DNA from 2 places in the Streptomyces sp. NPDC102490 genome. Region 1 is predicted to be linked to the other one. Evidence: riboswitches for the same ligand, from Rfam matches in the RefSeq annotation. Region 1 holds a riboswitch; the other holds the start of a gene.
What was found. A riboswitch is a leader RNA that binds a small molecule or an ion and turns the genes downstream of it on or off. The one in region 1 is predicted to bind cyclic di-AMP.
Positions count from the first base shown of each region.

Region 2: linked by a shared signal. The riboswitch ahead of ACIRGB_RS03495 (M23 family metallopeptidase) and the one ahead of ACIRGB_RS14745 (transglycosylase family protein) in region 1 are both predicted to bind cyclic di-AMP.

Region 1 is NZ_JBIWJU010000006.1:84,632-92,120, reverse strand. It holds gene pkaE (serine/threonine protein kinase PkaE) at 1-523, shown strand, start outside; gene ACIRGB_RS14765 (SurA N-terminal domain-containing protein) at 672-1,316, shown strand; gene ACIRGB_RS14760 (nucleoside triphosphate pyrophosphohydrolase) at 1,393-2,370, shown strand; gene ACIRGB_RS14755 (cytochrome P450) at 2,367-3,686, shown strand; gene ACIRGB_RS14750 (transglycosylase family protein) at 3,831-4,859, shown strand; cyclic di-AMP (ydaO/yuaA leader) riboswitch at 5,043-5,209, shown strand; gene ACIRGB_RS14745 (transglycosylase family protein) at 5,213-5,950, shown strand; gene eno (phosphopyruvate hydratase) at 6,237-7,489, shown strand, end outside.
Region 2 is NZ_JBIWJU010000002.1:20,088-27,576, forward strand. It holds gene ACIRGB_RS03485 (PrsW family intramembrane metalloprotease) at 1-1,161, shown strand, start outside; gene ACIRGB_RS03490 (aldo/keto reductase) at 1,198-2,142, opposite strand; gene ACIRGB_RS03495 (M23 family metallopeptidase) at 2,278-3,321, opposite strand; cyclic di-AMP (ydaO/yuaA leader) riboswitch at 3,333-3,489, opposite strand; gene ACIRGB_RS03500 (PP2C family protein-serine/threonine phosphatase) at 3,714-4,940, opposite strand; tRNA gene ACIRGB_RS03505 (tRNA-Met) at 5,126-5,199, opposite strand; gene ACIRGB_RS03510 (dihydrofolate reductase family protein) at 5,267-6,397, opposite strand; gene ACIRGB_RS03515 (MerR family transcriptional regulator) at 6,548-7,489, shown strand, end outside.

The sequences.
Region 1 (7,489 bases):
CCTCGGCGAGGGCCGCATCACCCAGGCCGTCGACATCCTCGGCGCGATCCTGCCCGCCGCCGCCGAACAGCACGGCGAACGCTCCCCGGTCGTGCGCACCCTGCGCAAGCAGTACGCGGCGACCCTCCTGGACGACGGCCAGTACCGGCGCGCCCTGCCCGAACTGCGCCGCCTCGCCGACGAACGCGCCGCCGAGGCCGGCCAGGCCGACCCGCAGTCCCTGCGCCACCGCTACGACGCCGCCCAGTGCCTGGAACAGCTCGGCGAACCCGCCGCCGCCCTCGCCGAGTACCGGGCGCTGCTGCCGTACTACGAGAACCAGTACGTCGCCGGCGACCCCGACCTCGCCCACGACGTCCGCCGCCGCATCGGCCACCTCCTGCTCGCCCTCGGCGACCGCGCGGCCGCCCACGACACGCTGGCCCGGCTGCTGCACGACGTGGAACGCGTCCACGGCCCCGGCCACCCGCTCGCGGGCGACATCCGGCGCACCCTCCAGTGGCTGGGTCAGATGCGCGGCTGACGGCCACCGGTGCGCGCGGGCGCGAGGAGGTGCCCGAAGTCCTGATGAATCGTTGGTCCAATGGGTTGGCCAGAGCCGGGCCACTGCCTACCATCGATCACCGCAAGACTTTGTGCACCGTCGCACAATCTCCAAACGGGAGGTTCCCTTGCACCGCCGCCGCCCCGCGCTTCTCCTCACCGCCGTGATCGCCGCAGCGGCACCCCTGCTCACCGCCTGCGGCAGCGACGCGCATCCGGGCGCGGCCGCCGTCGTCGGCGACCAGCGGATCACCGTCGCCCAGCTGGAGAACCGCGTCGACGAGGTGCGCGCGGCACAGCGCGCCGCCGTCCCGGACGACACCCAGTACCAGCAGGTCGTCGCCCGGACCGGCACCCTCACCCGCGACACCCTGCACGGCATGGTCCTCGACCGGGTCCTGCACCGCGCCGCCCAGGACGCCGGAGTGACCGTCAGCCGCAAGGAAGTGCAGGACATGCGCGGCGAGCTGGAGAAGCAGGCCGGCGGGCCCGAGCAGCTGGAGACGGCGTGGCTCCAGCAGTACGGCGTCGCCCCCGACCGCCTCGACGACAACCTCCTCGTCCAGCTCGAGGCCCAGAAGCTCGCCCAGGGCCTCGGCACCGACACCAGCCGCCCCGAGTTCTGGCAGGCCCTGTCCGCGGCCTCCAAGAAGCTCGACGTCGACCTCAACCCGCGCTACGGCACCTGGGACGTCCAGAAGAGCAGCCGCGTTGACACCCGGACGCCATGGGTGCGGGAGATCACGGCGGCGGGCTCCCAGCAGCCGGCGTAACCGCACCGACCTGCGGCGATACGGCCCCCTGTGGACAACTCGGGGGGCCGTCGGCGGCGTGCGTTAGGTTCGGAGAGTGAACGCAACCACCGCCGGCGCGACCGCCCCCGACCAGGGCCGCATCGTGCTGCTCACCACCAGCCACCGCGTCGCCCCCGGCCTGCTGTCCTGGCCCGCCTGGCAGGCCCTGCGCACCGCCGACCGCGTCCTGTGCGCCGACGGAGCCCACCCCCAGCTGCCGTACCTGCGCGAGGCGGGCATCCGGGTCGACGAGGCGGCCCCGACCGCCGAGGAGCTGGTGGACGCCTGCGCCGGCGGCCGCACCGCGGTGGTCGTCGCGACCGGCGAGGGCGACCCCGCGCTCACCGACGGCCTGGCCCGACTCGCCGGCTCCGGCCGCGTCCCGATGCCCGACCTCGAACTGCTCCCCGCCTCCTACGACCTCCCGGGCGCCCGCCTCCTCGACCTCGTCCAGGTCATGGACCGCATCCGCGTCGAATGCCCCTGGTCCTCCCGGCGCACCCACCAGGGCCTGGCCAAGTACGCCATCGAGGAGGCGTACGAACTCGTCGAGGCCATCGAGGACGGCGACCGCGACGAGCTGCGGGAGGAGCTGGGCGACGTACTGCTCCAGGTCGTCTTCCACGCCCGCATCGCCGAGGAGGACCCCGACGCCCCGTTCTCCGTGGACGACGTGGCCGGCACCATCGTCGACAAGCTCATCCACCGCCACCCGCACGTCTTCGGCGACGCGACGGCCGACACCCCCGAGGAGGTCCGGGAGCACTGGCTGCGCACCAAGGCCGCCGAGAAGCAGCGCACCTCGGTCACCGAGGGCGTCCCCCTCGGCCAGCCCGGCCTCGCCCTCGCCGCCAAGCTCGCCTCCCGCGTCCGCACCGCGGGCCTCGACGTCCCGCTGCCCTCCGGCGACGGCATCGGCTACGAACTGCTCGCCCTCGCCGCCCGCGCCGAGTCCGAGGGCACCGACCCCGAGGCGGCCCTGAGAGCGGCGGCCCGCGCCTACCGGGACGCGATCAGGGCGGTCGAGGGATGACCGGCCGCCCGCCCGTCCCCGGCCCCGCCGCCGGTCCCGCCCCCGAGCTGTTCACCTGGGAGTTCGCGAGCGACCCCTACCCGGCCTACGCCTGGCTGCGCGAGCACGCCCCCGTGCACCGCACGCGGCTGCCCAGCGGGGTGGAGGCATGGCTGGTCACCCGATACGCCGACGCCAAGCAGGCCCTCGCCGACCCGCGGCTGTCCAAGAACCCGGCGCACCACGCCGAGCCCGCGCACGCCAAGGGCAAGACCGGCATTCCGGGAGAGCGGAAGGCCGAGCTGATGACCCACCTGCTGAACATCGACCCGCCGGACCACACCCGGCTGCGCCGACTGGTCAGCAAGGCGTTCACGCCCCGCCGGGTGGCCGAGTTCGCGCCCCGGGTGCAGGAGCTGGCCGACGGCCTCATCGACCGGTTCGCCGCCACCGGCTCCGCCGACCTGATCCACGACTTCGCCTTCCCCCTGCCCATCTACGCCATCTGCGACCTGCTCGGCGTCCCCCGCGAGGACCAGGACGACTTCCGGGACTGGGCGGGCATGATGATCCGTCACGGCGGCGGCCCGCGGGGCGGTGTCGCCCGGTCGGTGAAGAAGATGCGCGGCTACCTCGCCGAGCTCATCCACCGCAAGCGCGCCGCGCTGCCGCCCGAGCCGGCTCCCGGCGAGGACCTCATCTCCGGTCTGATCCGCGCCTCGGACCACGGCGAGCACCTCACCGAGAACGAGGCCGCGGCCATGGCCTTCATCCTGCTCTTCGCGGGGTTCGAGACCACCGTCAACCTCATCGGCAACGGCACCTACGCCCTGCTCACCCACCCCGAGCAGCGGGCGCGGCTCCAGACCTCCCTCGCCGCCGGGGAGCGCGGCCTGCTGGAGACCGGCGTCGAGGAACTGCTGCGCTACGACGGCCCGGTGGAGCTGGCCACCTGGCGCTTCGCCACCCGGCCGCTGACCATCGGCGGCCAGGACGTCGCGGCCGGCGACCCCGTCCTCGTCGTCCTCGCCGCCGCCGACCGGGACCCGGAGCGGTTCTCCGACCCGGACACCCTCGACCTCGCCCGCCGCGACAGCCAGCACCTCGGGTACGGCCACGGCATCCACTACTGCCTCGGCGCCCCGCTCGCCCGGCTGGAGGGGCAGACGGCGCTGGCCACGCTCCTCACCCGGCTGCCGGACCTCCGCCTCGCCGCGGACCCGGCCGAACTGCGCTGGCGCGGCGGCCTCATCATGCGAGGTCTGCGCACCTTGCCGGTGGCGTTCACGCCGTTCGCGTCATCGGCCGGCAACGGTCCGTCGACGACGCAAAAGTGACACGCGCTCAACTCTGTGATCTTCACGTGATCTGCGCGGCATGAACTTGTGACAACCGATGATCTCCCTATACGTTCACGGATCAACGTGGTGTCGAGCGTCATCCGCCACGTGACCCCCCGTCGTCTCGTGAAAGGTCGTCGCATGCTCTCCGGGAACGGTCGTCACCGCCGCCCCCGCCAGGCACCCGCCCTGGTCGTCGCCGCCGGAGTGACCGGCTCCGCCATCGCGATCCCGCTGCTCGGCGCCACCGGCGCCCACGCGGCCGACTCGGCGGCCTGGGACCAGGTGGCCGAGTGCGAGACCGGCGGCGCCTGGAGCCAGAACAGCGGCAACGGCTACTACGGCGGCCTGCAACTGTCCCAGGACGCCTGGGAGCAGTACGGCGGCCTGGACTACGCCCCCAGTGCCGACCGGGCCAGTCGCTCCCAGCAGATAAGAATCGCCGAGAAGATACACGCGGCCCAGGGCATCGCCGCCTGGCCGACCTGCGGTCTGCTCGCCGGCCTGGGCAACGACTCCGGGGTCACGGGCGGCGGCTCGGACGCGGCCGGTGACGGGGCGTCGGAGGGTTCGGACACCTCGGGGGAGGCGGACACCACCAAGTCGTCCGGCTCGCCCACGACCACCGGATCGCCCGAGTCGTCCCCGTCGTCCGAGTCATCCGGCTCGACCGAAACGTCCGGCTCGACCGGGACGGCGGAGTCGACGCCCGAGGCGTCCTCTTCGTCCCCTTCGCCCTCTTCTTCGTCCTCGTCTGACACGTCGTCCGACGGTTCCGGCGGCGCGTCCGGTCACGCCGACCCCTCCACCAAGTCGGACACTTCCCCCGAATCCGACTCCTCCGCCCGTGCCGAACCGCGGGAGACCGAAGGCTCGTCCGGCGACGGGCGGCACCGCGGCGACAGCGCGGACGAGGGCGCCGCGAAGGAGGGCCGCACGGACACGGCGACGGGGCGGCACGCCTCGCGCGACGGTGGCGCGCGGGACGCCGGAGGCGACCGTTACGTCGTCCGCACCGGCGACAGTCTGTGGGCCATCGCCGACTCCCTTGACGTCGACGGCGGATGGCATGCGCTCTACGCCGGCAACGAGGCGGTCGTCGGTGCCGACCCCGACCACATCCTGCCCGGTCAGACGCTCACGGTCACGGGCGAATCGGGCGAAAAGTAGGGGGAGTTCACGTCACGGTTAGAGACTGTATGTCCCTTTTGGATCTCGTGAGAGATAGGTCTCAGAAGCCGTGATCGTCTTTGAAAAACCGCGGAGTGCGTGTCTACGGTCATGACCGCTCGCCACCGCGGGCCCCGACAGTCGCAACGCCGAATCCTGCCAGCGGCCGTACGGGAACAGTCGTCGCGTCAAGCGCCGAAGGCAGGAGCGGGGGACCCAAGGTAAGCGCCACACCGGGCAGTTGAGCCGGAGCGGCTAGGGGTGGAGCCGAGTTCCGCGAGGAACCCGGCCGGGCAACTCAACCGGCCCGAACCCGACAGCTCACCTCGCAGGCGTCGGTGAGGGGATCAACCATGCTGTTTTCCGGCAAGGGCAAGCACCGTCGTCCGTCCAAGGCCACCCGTGTCATCGCCGTCGCCGGCGTCACCGGTGCCGCCGTCGCCGCCCCGCTGATGGCGGCCGGCAACGCCTCCGCCGCCACCACGTCCGAGTGGGACGCCGTCGCCCAGTGCGAGTCCGGCGGCAACTGGTCCATCAACACCGGCAACGGTTACTACGGCGGTCTGCAGTTCTCCGCCTCCACCTGGGCCGCCTACGGCGGTACGCAGTACGCCTCCACCGCCGACCAGGCGAGCAAGTCCCAGCAGATCCAGATCGCCGAGAAGGTGCTCGCGGGCCAGGGCAAGGGTGCCTGGCCGGTCTGCGGCACCGGCCTGTCGGGCGCCGCGAACACCGGTGGCGGCTCGCAGGACAGCGGTTCCGGCAGCTCCCAGAGCTCGCAGAGCTCCCAGAGCCAGAGCAGCGGCTCCACCGCCGAGCGCTCCACCGAGCAGAAGGCCTCCCGCTCCTCCGAGCGTCCGGCCGCGGAGCAGAAGACCGACAAGGCCGAGAAGAAGACCGTCACCACCCCGACCGGCAAGAAGGTCAAGAAGGGCGACGGCGAGTACAAGGTCGTCAAGGGTGACACCCTCAGCTCGATCGCCGCGGAGCACGACGTCAAGGGCGGCTGGGCCAAGCTGTTCAAGCTGAACGACGACATCGTCGACCAGGCCGACCTGATCTACCCGGGCCAGCAGCTGCACCTCAAGTAAGCGGCGGCGGCTCCCGCGACTTCCCGCCCCGGTGCGTGTTCCCCCCGTACGCACCGGGGCGGGTTTTTCGCGTCGCGCCCCCGCCGGGGCCCGCCCCCGGTTCCGTCCCGGTTTCCGGAAACGTCTTTGTTCCGTTCGGAAACAATTTACTCTCGGTTCTGTCCAGCGGGTGGGCGATCGGCTGGCCGATCGCCCGGAGCCGGTTAGGCTCGGTCCCGCAGAGCCGCCGCGGTCCTGCGGGACCCGCGCGTCACACCGAAGCGTCACATTGAAGAAGGAGATGCTCGTGCCGTCCATCGACGTCGTCGTAGCCCGGGAAATCCTGGACTCCCGAGGCAACCCCACGGTCGAGGTCGAGGTCGGCCTCGACGACGGCAGCACGGGTCGTGCCGCCGTTCCCTCCGGCGCCTCCACCGGTGCCTTCGAGGCCATCGAACTCCGTGACGGCGACCAGAGCCGTTACCTCGGCAAGGGCGTCGAGAAGGCCGTGCTGGCCGTCATCGAGCAGATCGGCCCGGAGCTGGTCGGCTACGACGCCACCGAGCAGCGCCTGATCGACCAGGCCATGTTCGACCTGGACGCCACCGACAACAAGGGCTCGCTCGGCGCCAACGCCATCCTCGGCGTCTCCCTCGCCGTCGCCCACGCCGCCTCCGAGGCCAGCGACCTGCCGCTCTTCCGCTACCTGGGCGGTCCGAACGCGCACCTGCTGCCGGTGCCGATGATGAACATCCTGAACGGCGGCTCGCACGCCGACTCCAACGTGGACATCCAGGAGTTCATGATCGCCCCGATCGGCGCGGAGTCCTTCTCCGAGGCGCTGCGCTGGGGCGCCGAGGTCTACCACACGCTCAAGAAGGTCCTGAAGAACAAGGGCCTGGCCACCGGCCTGGGCGACGAGGGCGGCTTCGCCCCGAACCTCGGCTCCAACCGCGAGGCCCTCGACCTCATCCTGGAGGCGATCAAGGAGGCCGGCTACACCCCCGGCGAGCAGATCGCCCTCGCGCTCGACGTCGCCGCGTCCGAGTTCTACAAGGACGGCTCCTACTCCTTCGAGGGCAAGACCCGCACGGCCGCCGAGATGACCGAGTACTACGCCGAACTGGTGGACGCGTACCCGCTGGTCTCCATCGAGGACCCGCTGTTCGAGGACGACTGGGACGGCTGGAAGACCATCACCGCCCAGCTCGGCGACAAGGTCCAGCTGGTCGGCGACGACCTGTTCGTCACCAACCCGGAGCGCCTGGCCCGCGGCATCGAGGAGAACTCGGCCAACGCCCTGCTGGTCAAGGTCAACCAGATCGGTTCGCTGACCGAGACCCTGGACGCCGTGGAGCTGGCCCAGCGCAACGGCTTCAAGTGCATGATGTCCCACCGCTCCGGCGAGACCGAGGACGTCACCATCGCCGACCTGGCCGTCGCCACCAACTGCGGCCAGATCAAGACCGGCGCCCCGGCCCGCTCCGAGCGGGTGGCCAAGTACAACCAGCTGCTGCGCATCGAGGAGATCCTCGACGACGCCGCGGTGTACGCCGGCCG
Region 2 (7,489 bases), on a different contig from region 1:
AACCTGCTCTTCTGCTTCGCCTGGGGGGCCTGCGCGGCGGCGCTGATAGCGATCGTCGCCAACAGCTTCGCGACCCGCTGGATAGCGACCGCCACCGCCGACCCGGCCGGCGCGGACACCCTGGGCGCCACGGTGATAGCGCCGGTCGTCGAGGAGTCCGCCAAGGCCGCCGCCGTCCTCCTGGTCTTCCTCTTCCGCAGACGGGACTTCACCGGCATCGTCGACGGCGTGGTCGTCGCCGGGGTCACCGCCACCGGCTTCGCCTTCACCGAGAACATCCTGTACCTGGGCACCGCCTTCGGCACCGACCAGCTCACCGGCGACAGCGGCATCGCCTCCGTCACCGCGGCGACCTTCTTCGTGCGGGTCGTGATGTCGCCGTTCGCGCACCCGCTGTTCACCGTGCTCACCGGCATCGGCTTCGGCATCGCCGCGCTCTCGGCTGGCCGGCACCGCGTGCGCCGGTCGCTGCTCCCGTCGGCCGGGCTGCTGCTCGCGATGGGCGTGCACGCCCTGTGGAACGGCTCGGCCGCGTTCGGCCAGTACGGCTTCTTCGCCGTGTACGCGGCGTTCATGGTGCCGTCCTTCGGCCTGCTGACCTGGCTGGTGATCTGGTCCAGGCAGCGCGAACTGGGCACCGTACGGGCCGAGCTGCCCGCGTACGTCGTCGCCGGGTGGCTCACGCCCGCGGAGCCGTACGCGCTCGGCTCAATGCGGGCCCGCCGCATCGCCCGGCAGTACGCCCGCCGGCACGCCGGGAAGGAAGGGGCGCGGGCGGTGGCGCGGTACGAGGCCTGCGCGACCTCGGTGGCGTTCCTCAGGCAGCGCGGGCGCCGGGGCCGGGCGGGCGCCGACTTCACCGTGCGGGAGCGGGCGCTGCTGGAGGCCCTGTGGCACCTGCGGGACGTGGCCCGCCCGGCGCTGGACCACGCCGCCCGGGCCACAGCACCGCCGCCGCCCGTGCCGCGGCCGATGCCGCCGTGGGCGTACCCGTACGGCGGGGCGCACCCCGGGTACGCCCCCCGCAGCGCGCCCGCTCCGTACGCCCCGCACCTCCCGTACACCCCGTACGCCCCCTACGGACCGCAGGCGCCTCTCGGCCCGTACGCGCCGCCCCACCCGGGCGCCCCGTACCCGCCGCCCGGCCCGCACCGGCCGTAGGTTCGCGCCGTCCGTCCGCTCAGGCGGACGCCCGCGTCAGGCGGACGCCCGTGTCAGCCGCCCGACCTCGTCCGCCGTCAGGCTCAGCTCGGCCACGCCCAGCAGCGCCGGCAGCTGCTCCACCGTGCGCGCGGACGCGATCGGCGCCGCCACCGTCGGCTGGGCGGCCAGCCAGGCGAGGGCGACGGTGGCGACCGGAGCGTCGTGGGCCTCGGCGATCTCGTCCAGGGCGGCCAGCACCCGGCGGCCGCGCTCGCTCTCCAGGTGCTTGGCCGCACCGCCCGCCCGCGGGCTGTCCACCGCGGTCCCCGGCCGGTACTTGCCGGTGAGGAAGCCGGCCGCGAGGGCGTAGTACGGCACGGCGGCGAGACCGGCCTGCTCGGCGAGGTCGCGCAGCTCGCCCTCGTAGGTGTCGCGGGAGACCAGGTTGTAGTGCGGCTGGAGGGCGACGTACCGGGCGAGGCCCTCGCGGTCGGAGAACTCCAGGGACGCGGCGAGCCGCTCGGCGGAGATGTTGGAGGCGGCGATGTGCCGCACCTTGCCGGCCTTCACCAGCTCGTCGAGGGCGCCGATGATCTCCTCGACCGGCACCTCGGGCTTGTCGTAGTGGGTGTAGTAGAGGTCGATGTGGTCGGTGCCCAGGCGGCGCAGCGAGGCGTCGGCCGCGGCCTTGATGTTCGCGGCGGACAGTCCCGGGTACTCGGGGTGCTGGCTGACCTTGGTGGCGAGGACGACGTCGTCACGATTGCCGCGGGCCGCGAACCACCGGCCCAGGACGGTCTCGGACTCGCCGCCGCTGTTGCCGTCGGCCCAGGCGGAGTAGGCGTCGGCGGTGTCGATGAAGTTGCCGCCCGCCGCCGTGTAGGCGTCGAGGACGGCGAAGGAGGCGTCCTGGTCGGCGGTCCAGCCGAAGACGTTGCCGCCGAGGGCGAGCGGGAAGACCTCGAGGCCGGAGGAGCCGAGTGTGCGCAGAGAAGTCATGTAGGGCGTCAACGACCGCACCGGAGCAGGTCATTCCGGCCAAGGCGCAAAAATCCGGCAAACCGGCGGCCCTGACGCCGGGGGGTTGCCGTCAGGACCGCCGGGTTCAGCGGGGTGGTCGGGGAGCGGGGTGGATCAGGGCGTGAGGCCCTTGCTCTGCAGCCAGGCCATCGGGTCGATGCCCGAGCCGCCTGCGGTGTGGACCTCCAGGTGGAGGTGGGCGCCGGTGACGTTGCCGGTGGCGCCGACGCGGCCGATGACGTCACCGGTGGTGACCTTCTGGCCGACGCTGACGCTGATGGACGACTGGTGCGCGTACCAGAGTTCGGTGCCGTCGTCGAGGGTGAGCACGGTCTTGTAGCCGTACGAGCCGTCCCAGCCGGCCGACGTGATCGTGCCGCTGTGCACCGCCTTGAGCAGGGTGCCCGTGGGGGCGGCGAAGTCGAGGCCGGTGTGGTGGCCGGAGGACCACAGGGAACCGGCCTGGTTGAACGTGGAGGAGATGGTGTACGAGGAGGTCGGCAGCGTGTACTGCTTGGCCAGCTTCGCGAGCCGCTCGGCCTCGGCCTTCTTCGCGGCCTCCTCCTCCGCCTTCTTCTTGGCGGCGGCGGCCTTCTCCCGGGCTTCCTTCTCCGCCTTGGCGGCGGCTTCCGCGGCCTTCTTCTCGGCGGCGGCCCGGGCCTCGGCGGCGGCCTTGGTCTCGACCTGCGCCTGCTGCTGCTCGGCCTGCGCCATGATCCGGGCCCGCAGCGACTCACCGGCGTCGGTGGTGCCGGTGCCCTCCGCGGTGTCGGCGGCGACGGCCTGGGTGATGCCGCTGAGCGGGGTGGCGGAACCCTCGGGCTCCGGCGTCCCGTCGTCGCCGGGCAGGAGTGAGCCGACGTTCGGCAGGTCCGGCATGGAGATGGACACCGGCGGCTTGCCGGTCTGCGCGCTGGCCATGCCGCCCGCGCCGACGGCGGCTATGACCCCGACGCCGAGGACGGTGGAGCTGCGGGCGAGCCCGCCGCGCTGCTTGGCGACGCGGTGCCGGCCGCGTACGGGGCGGATGGATTCCGCGGTGGGATTCCACTCCTCCCAGGGACCCTCTTCGGCACGGGGGGCGTCGTAGCCGAAGGTGTCGGTGCCGTGCCCGGCGGGCACGAACGGGGCCTCGGGGGCAGGCCGGTTGGACGCCACGTGGGCGTACTCCTTTCCTTCCTTTCGCCTACCGGGTTAGCTGACGGGTTCGGAGCAGGAAGGTCTCCTACGGGTGTGCGCCGACCGTGCGGACACGGCGGCAGACGCCCGATTCACCCCAATGTGGTGGTTCCCCGGTTCCCTTGCGGGATTCGGCGCGTGCGCACGGAGCCGCCTTCTGTGACGGCTGGGACGACCGCGCTGCGTTATCGAACGTTAATAGACGCGGGGCTCTGATTCCAAGCCGTTCCTCTTGATCGTTAACGGAAACGACTGGGACGTACGCCTCACGATCGGTGAAAACCGGGCGAGTTGACCCCGTCTCAGTATTCCCCTTCACGCCAGGTTTTTCTGACGGTATGTCAGTCGTTATGCGGAGGGGTGTCGGGCCGTCACGGCTCGTGACAACGATCATGTTCGCCGCGCCGGGGCCGCCGTACGGCGAGCAGCGCCATGTCGTCCGCCATGCCGCCCCCGGAGTGCCGGCGCACGTCCTCGGCGAGGGTGTCGAGCAGGGTCGCCGGATGCCGGAAGACCCGGCCGGTCAGCCGCACCTGCGGATCGTAGAACTCGCCCTTCGCGTCCCGGGCTTCGGTCAGTCCGTCGGTGTAGAGCAGCAGCGTGGCCCCGCCGGGGAAGGGGATCTCCTCCGCCCGGTCGGGCCACACGCCCAGCTCGCCCATGCCGAGCGGCAGCGCCGACTCGCGGGCGGGCAGCGGGCCGAGGGTGCCGTCGGCGTAGAGCAGCAGGGGCGGCGGATGGCCGCGGTTGACGATGCGGACCGTCCCGTCGCCGTGCGGGAGTTCGGCCAGTACGGCGGTGGTGAAGCCCTCGAAGGCGTCCAGTCCGTCGCGCCGGGTGCCCTCGCGCGCCAGCGCCCGCTCCAGCCGCTGCGCCACCGCCTCCAGCGTCGCCTCCTGCTCGGCGGCCTCCCGGAAGGCACCGATCACGACGGCGACGGCGGCCACCGCGCCCATGCCCTTGCCGCGCACGTCCCCGACGATGAGCCGGACGCCGCGGGCGCTGTCCTGCACCGCGTACAGGTCGCCGCCGATGAAGGCGTCCGCCTGCGCGGCCTCGTAGCAGACGGCGATCTCGAAGCCCGCGATCCGCTCGGCGGGCTGGGGCAGTACGGCGCGCTGGGCGGCCTCGGCGATCTCGCGGACGGAGACGAGGCGCTCGCTGCTGCGCCGGACCATGCCGTTCACGAGGACGGCGAGCACGGCGACGGTCGCGATGGTGATCAGCTCGGTGAGGGAGTCGACGTAGTGGATGACGCCCTTGCCGAGTTGCAGCCCGATGACCGCGGCGACCACGGCGACGCCGGTGAGCGCCGTGCCGCGCCGTGAGTAGAGCGGGGCGGCGATCAGGGGCGCGGCCGTGTAGAGGGGCCCGGCGGTGAAATACCTCGGGGTGAAGACGTCGTACAGGATGGCGACGACGATCAGCAGCACGGGGAGCGCGTGCACGAAGGCGCGCCCGTACCGGGTCCGCCGGTGCGGTGGTGGTGCCGGGGCCGAGAGGGGCTGCGGCTCGTCGCCGAGGCCGAGACCCGGGTCGGGCACGGGGTCGCCGGGGAGTCGGCCGCCGGCTCGGGCGTACGCTCCCTCGTCGTCCACGTCACCTGGCCGCACCACTCGTCTCCCGCCGCCCCGCACGTCCGCGCCGCTTGCCGTCCCGGACTCCAGGTTTCCGGGAGCGGGGGCGGGCGGCGAGCGGTGAGGGGCCGACCGGATGACACGCGACGCGTGCCGAAACGCACCGAGGGCCGGAACCCTTTCGGATTCCGGCCCTCGGCCTTCAGTAGCGGGGACAGGATTTGAACCTGCGACCTCTGGGTTATGAGCCCAGCGAGCTACCGAGCTGCTCCACCCCGCGTCGTTGTGTTCACCACTGTACGTCATCCCGGGGGCGGAATGCACATCGGTGTCTCCCGCCCGGCTCCCTACCCCTCCAGATGGCGGTTCGGCGCCTTCGCCCGCTGCGCGTACTCGGGCAGTACGACGACGGCGGCACCCCCCGCGGCGAGCATCCCGCTCCCGTCCGCCCCCGCCACGAAGGTGTCCGGCTCCCGCCAGGCCGTGACCACCCGGCGCACCCCGGCGTCGAGGATCAGCCGGGCGCAGGGGGCGGGCCGGGAGGCGCGGCGGGCGCAGGGCTCCAGGCTGCTGTACACGGTGGCGCCCGCGAGCCGCCGGTCGGCGGGACCGACCTTGGCGAGCGCGGCCTCCTCGGCGTGCACGACCGGGTCACCGCCCTCCCGGGAGTACCCCCGCGCCAGCTCGCTCCCGTCGGCGGCGACCACGACCGCCCCCACGCTGAAGGCGGTGTCCGACGGCGGGCACAGCTCGGCCAGCTCACAGGCGAGCGCCAGCCAGTGCCGGTCGGCGGCGGCGACCCGGTCGCCGGTGCCGGGGGCGGTGGGCCGGTACCGCATCAGGACGACGTCCTCGATCCGCCGCGTCTCGACCAGCGCGAGCCGCCCGCCCTGGTAGGCGCCGGGTCCGAACAGCCGGGGCGCGGCCGGGTCCCCGACCAGGAGGGGCGCGAGGACGAGGTGCAGTTCGTCGGCGAGCTCCTGCTGGAGCAGCTGGGTGTGCACGGTCCCGCCCCCTTCGACCATGAGCCGCCGCACCCCGCGCCGGTCGTGCAGGTACTCCAGCGCCGCACGCCAGTCGAGCACCGGCCCCAGGGACACGACCTCGGCACCGATGCCGAGCGCGCGGGCCCGCCGGGCACCGTCGTCCGTGGTCAGCAGCACCTTCTCCCCGCCCGTGTGCCAGAACCGCGCCGCCGGGTCCAGTTCGCCGCCGCCGCTGACGGTGACCTTGAGCGGGTACTCCGCCCGTCCGGCCGCGGTGCGGGCCGCCCGCCGCTCGGCCGAGTTCACCAGCAGCCGCGGGTTGTCGGCCCGGATCGTGCCGGCCCCGACCAGGATCGCGTCCACGGAGGCCCGCACCTCGTCGACCCGGTCGAAGTCGGCGGGGCTCGACAGGAGGAGCCGGTCGGGGCCGGTGTCGTCCAGGTAGCCGTCGAGGGAGACGGCGGCGGAGAGCAGGACGTGGGGCAGGGGCATGGGTGGCTCTCCGGTGGTGCGGGCGGACGGGCGGGCTGGGCGTGGAGTGCCGCCATTGTCGGTCATGGTCCGGCAAGGAACGCCAACGACGAGGAGCCGAAGCCTGCGCGGGCTTGACTCGCCAGTGGCTGGAGACCGCAGGGTGGGCCCATGAACGGCGCGATGCCCCCGTACTCGATCGGCGAACTGTCGGCCCGTACCGGCGTTCCCGTCCGGACGATCCGGTTCTACTCGGACACCGGACTGCTGCCGCCCACGGACCGCACCCCGGCCGGATACCGCCGCTACGACGACGCGGCCCTCGACCGGCTTCACCTCATCGGCGTACTGCGGGAGCTGGACGTCGACCTCGCCACGGTCCGCCGCGTCCTGGACGGCGGTCTCTCCGTCGCCGAGGTCGCCGCCGCGCACGCCGACGCCACCGCCCTCCAGATCCGCGCCCTGCGGCTGCGCCACAGCATGCTGCGGCTCGTCGCCCGGCGCGGCTCCAGTCCCGAGGAGACCGTTCTCATGCACCGGCTCACCCGGCTCACCGCCGACGAACGACGGCACATGGTGGCCGACTTCATCGCCGGCCTCGGCGCCGACACGCCCCGGTCCCGCGACGCTGCCGCCGTCCTGCGTACGGCCCTGCCCGACCTTCCCGACGAGCCCTCCGACACCCGGCTCGCCGCATGGGTGGAGCTGGCCGAACTCATCGCCGACGACGACTTCCGCGCGCGCATCGCGGACGCGGCGTTCCCGCCCGCCGACGAGGACGCGCTGCCGGGGGTGGCCTCCGAGCAGGCGGCCGAGCTCGTCCCCTTCGTCAGGGGGGTCGTCGCCGAAGCGAGGGAGGCGGGCATCGATTCGGCGGCCGCCGACGCCGTCCCGGTGGTCGACACCGTCGCGGAGCGCTTCGCCGCCGTACTCGGCCGCGCCGACGGTCCGGAGCTGCGGGAGTGGCTGGCGGGGCGTTTCGAGGCGGGCCACGACCCGCTCGTCGAGCGGTACTGGCGCCTGGTCTGGGCGGTCAACGACTGGCAGGTGATCCCCGGTCATCTGCCCTTCCAGCCCTGGATGATCACGGCACTGCGCCGGTCCGGCGGCCGG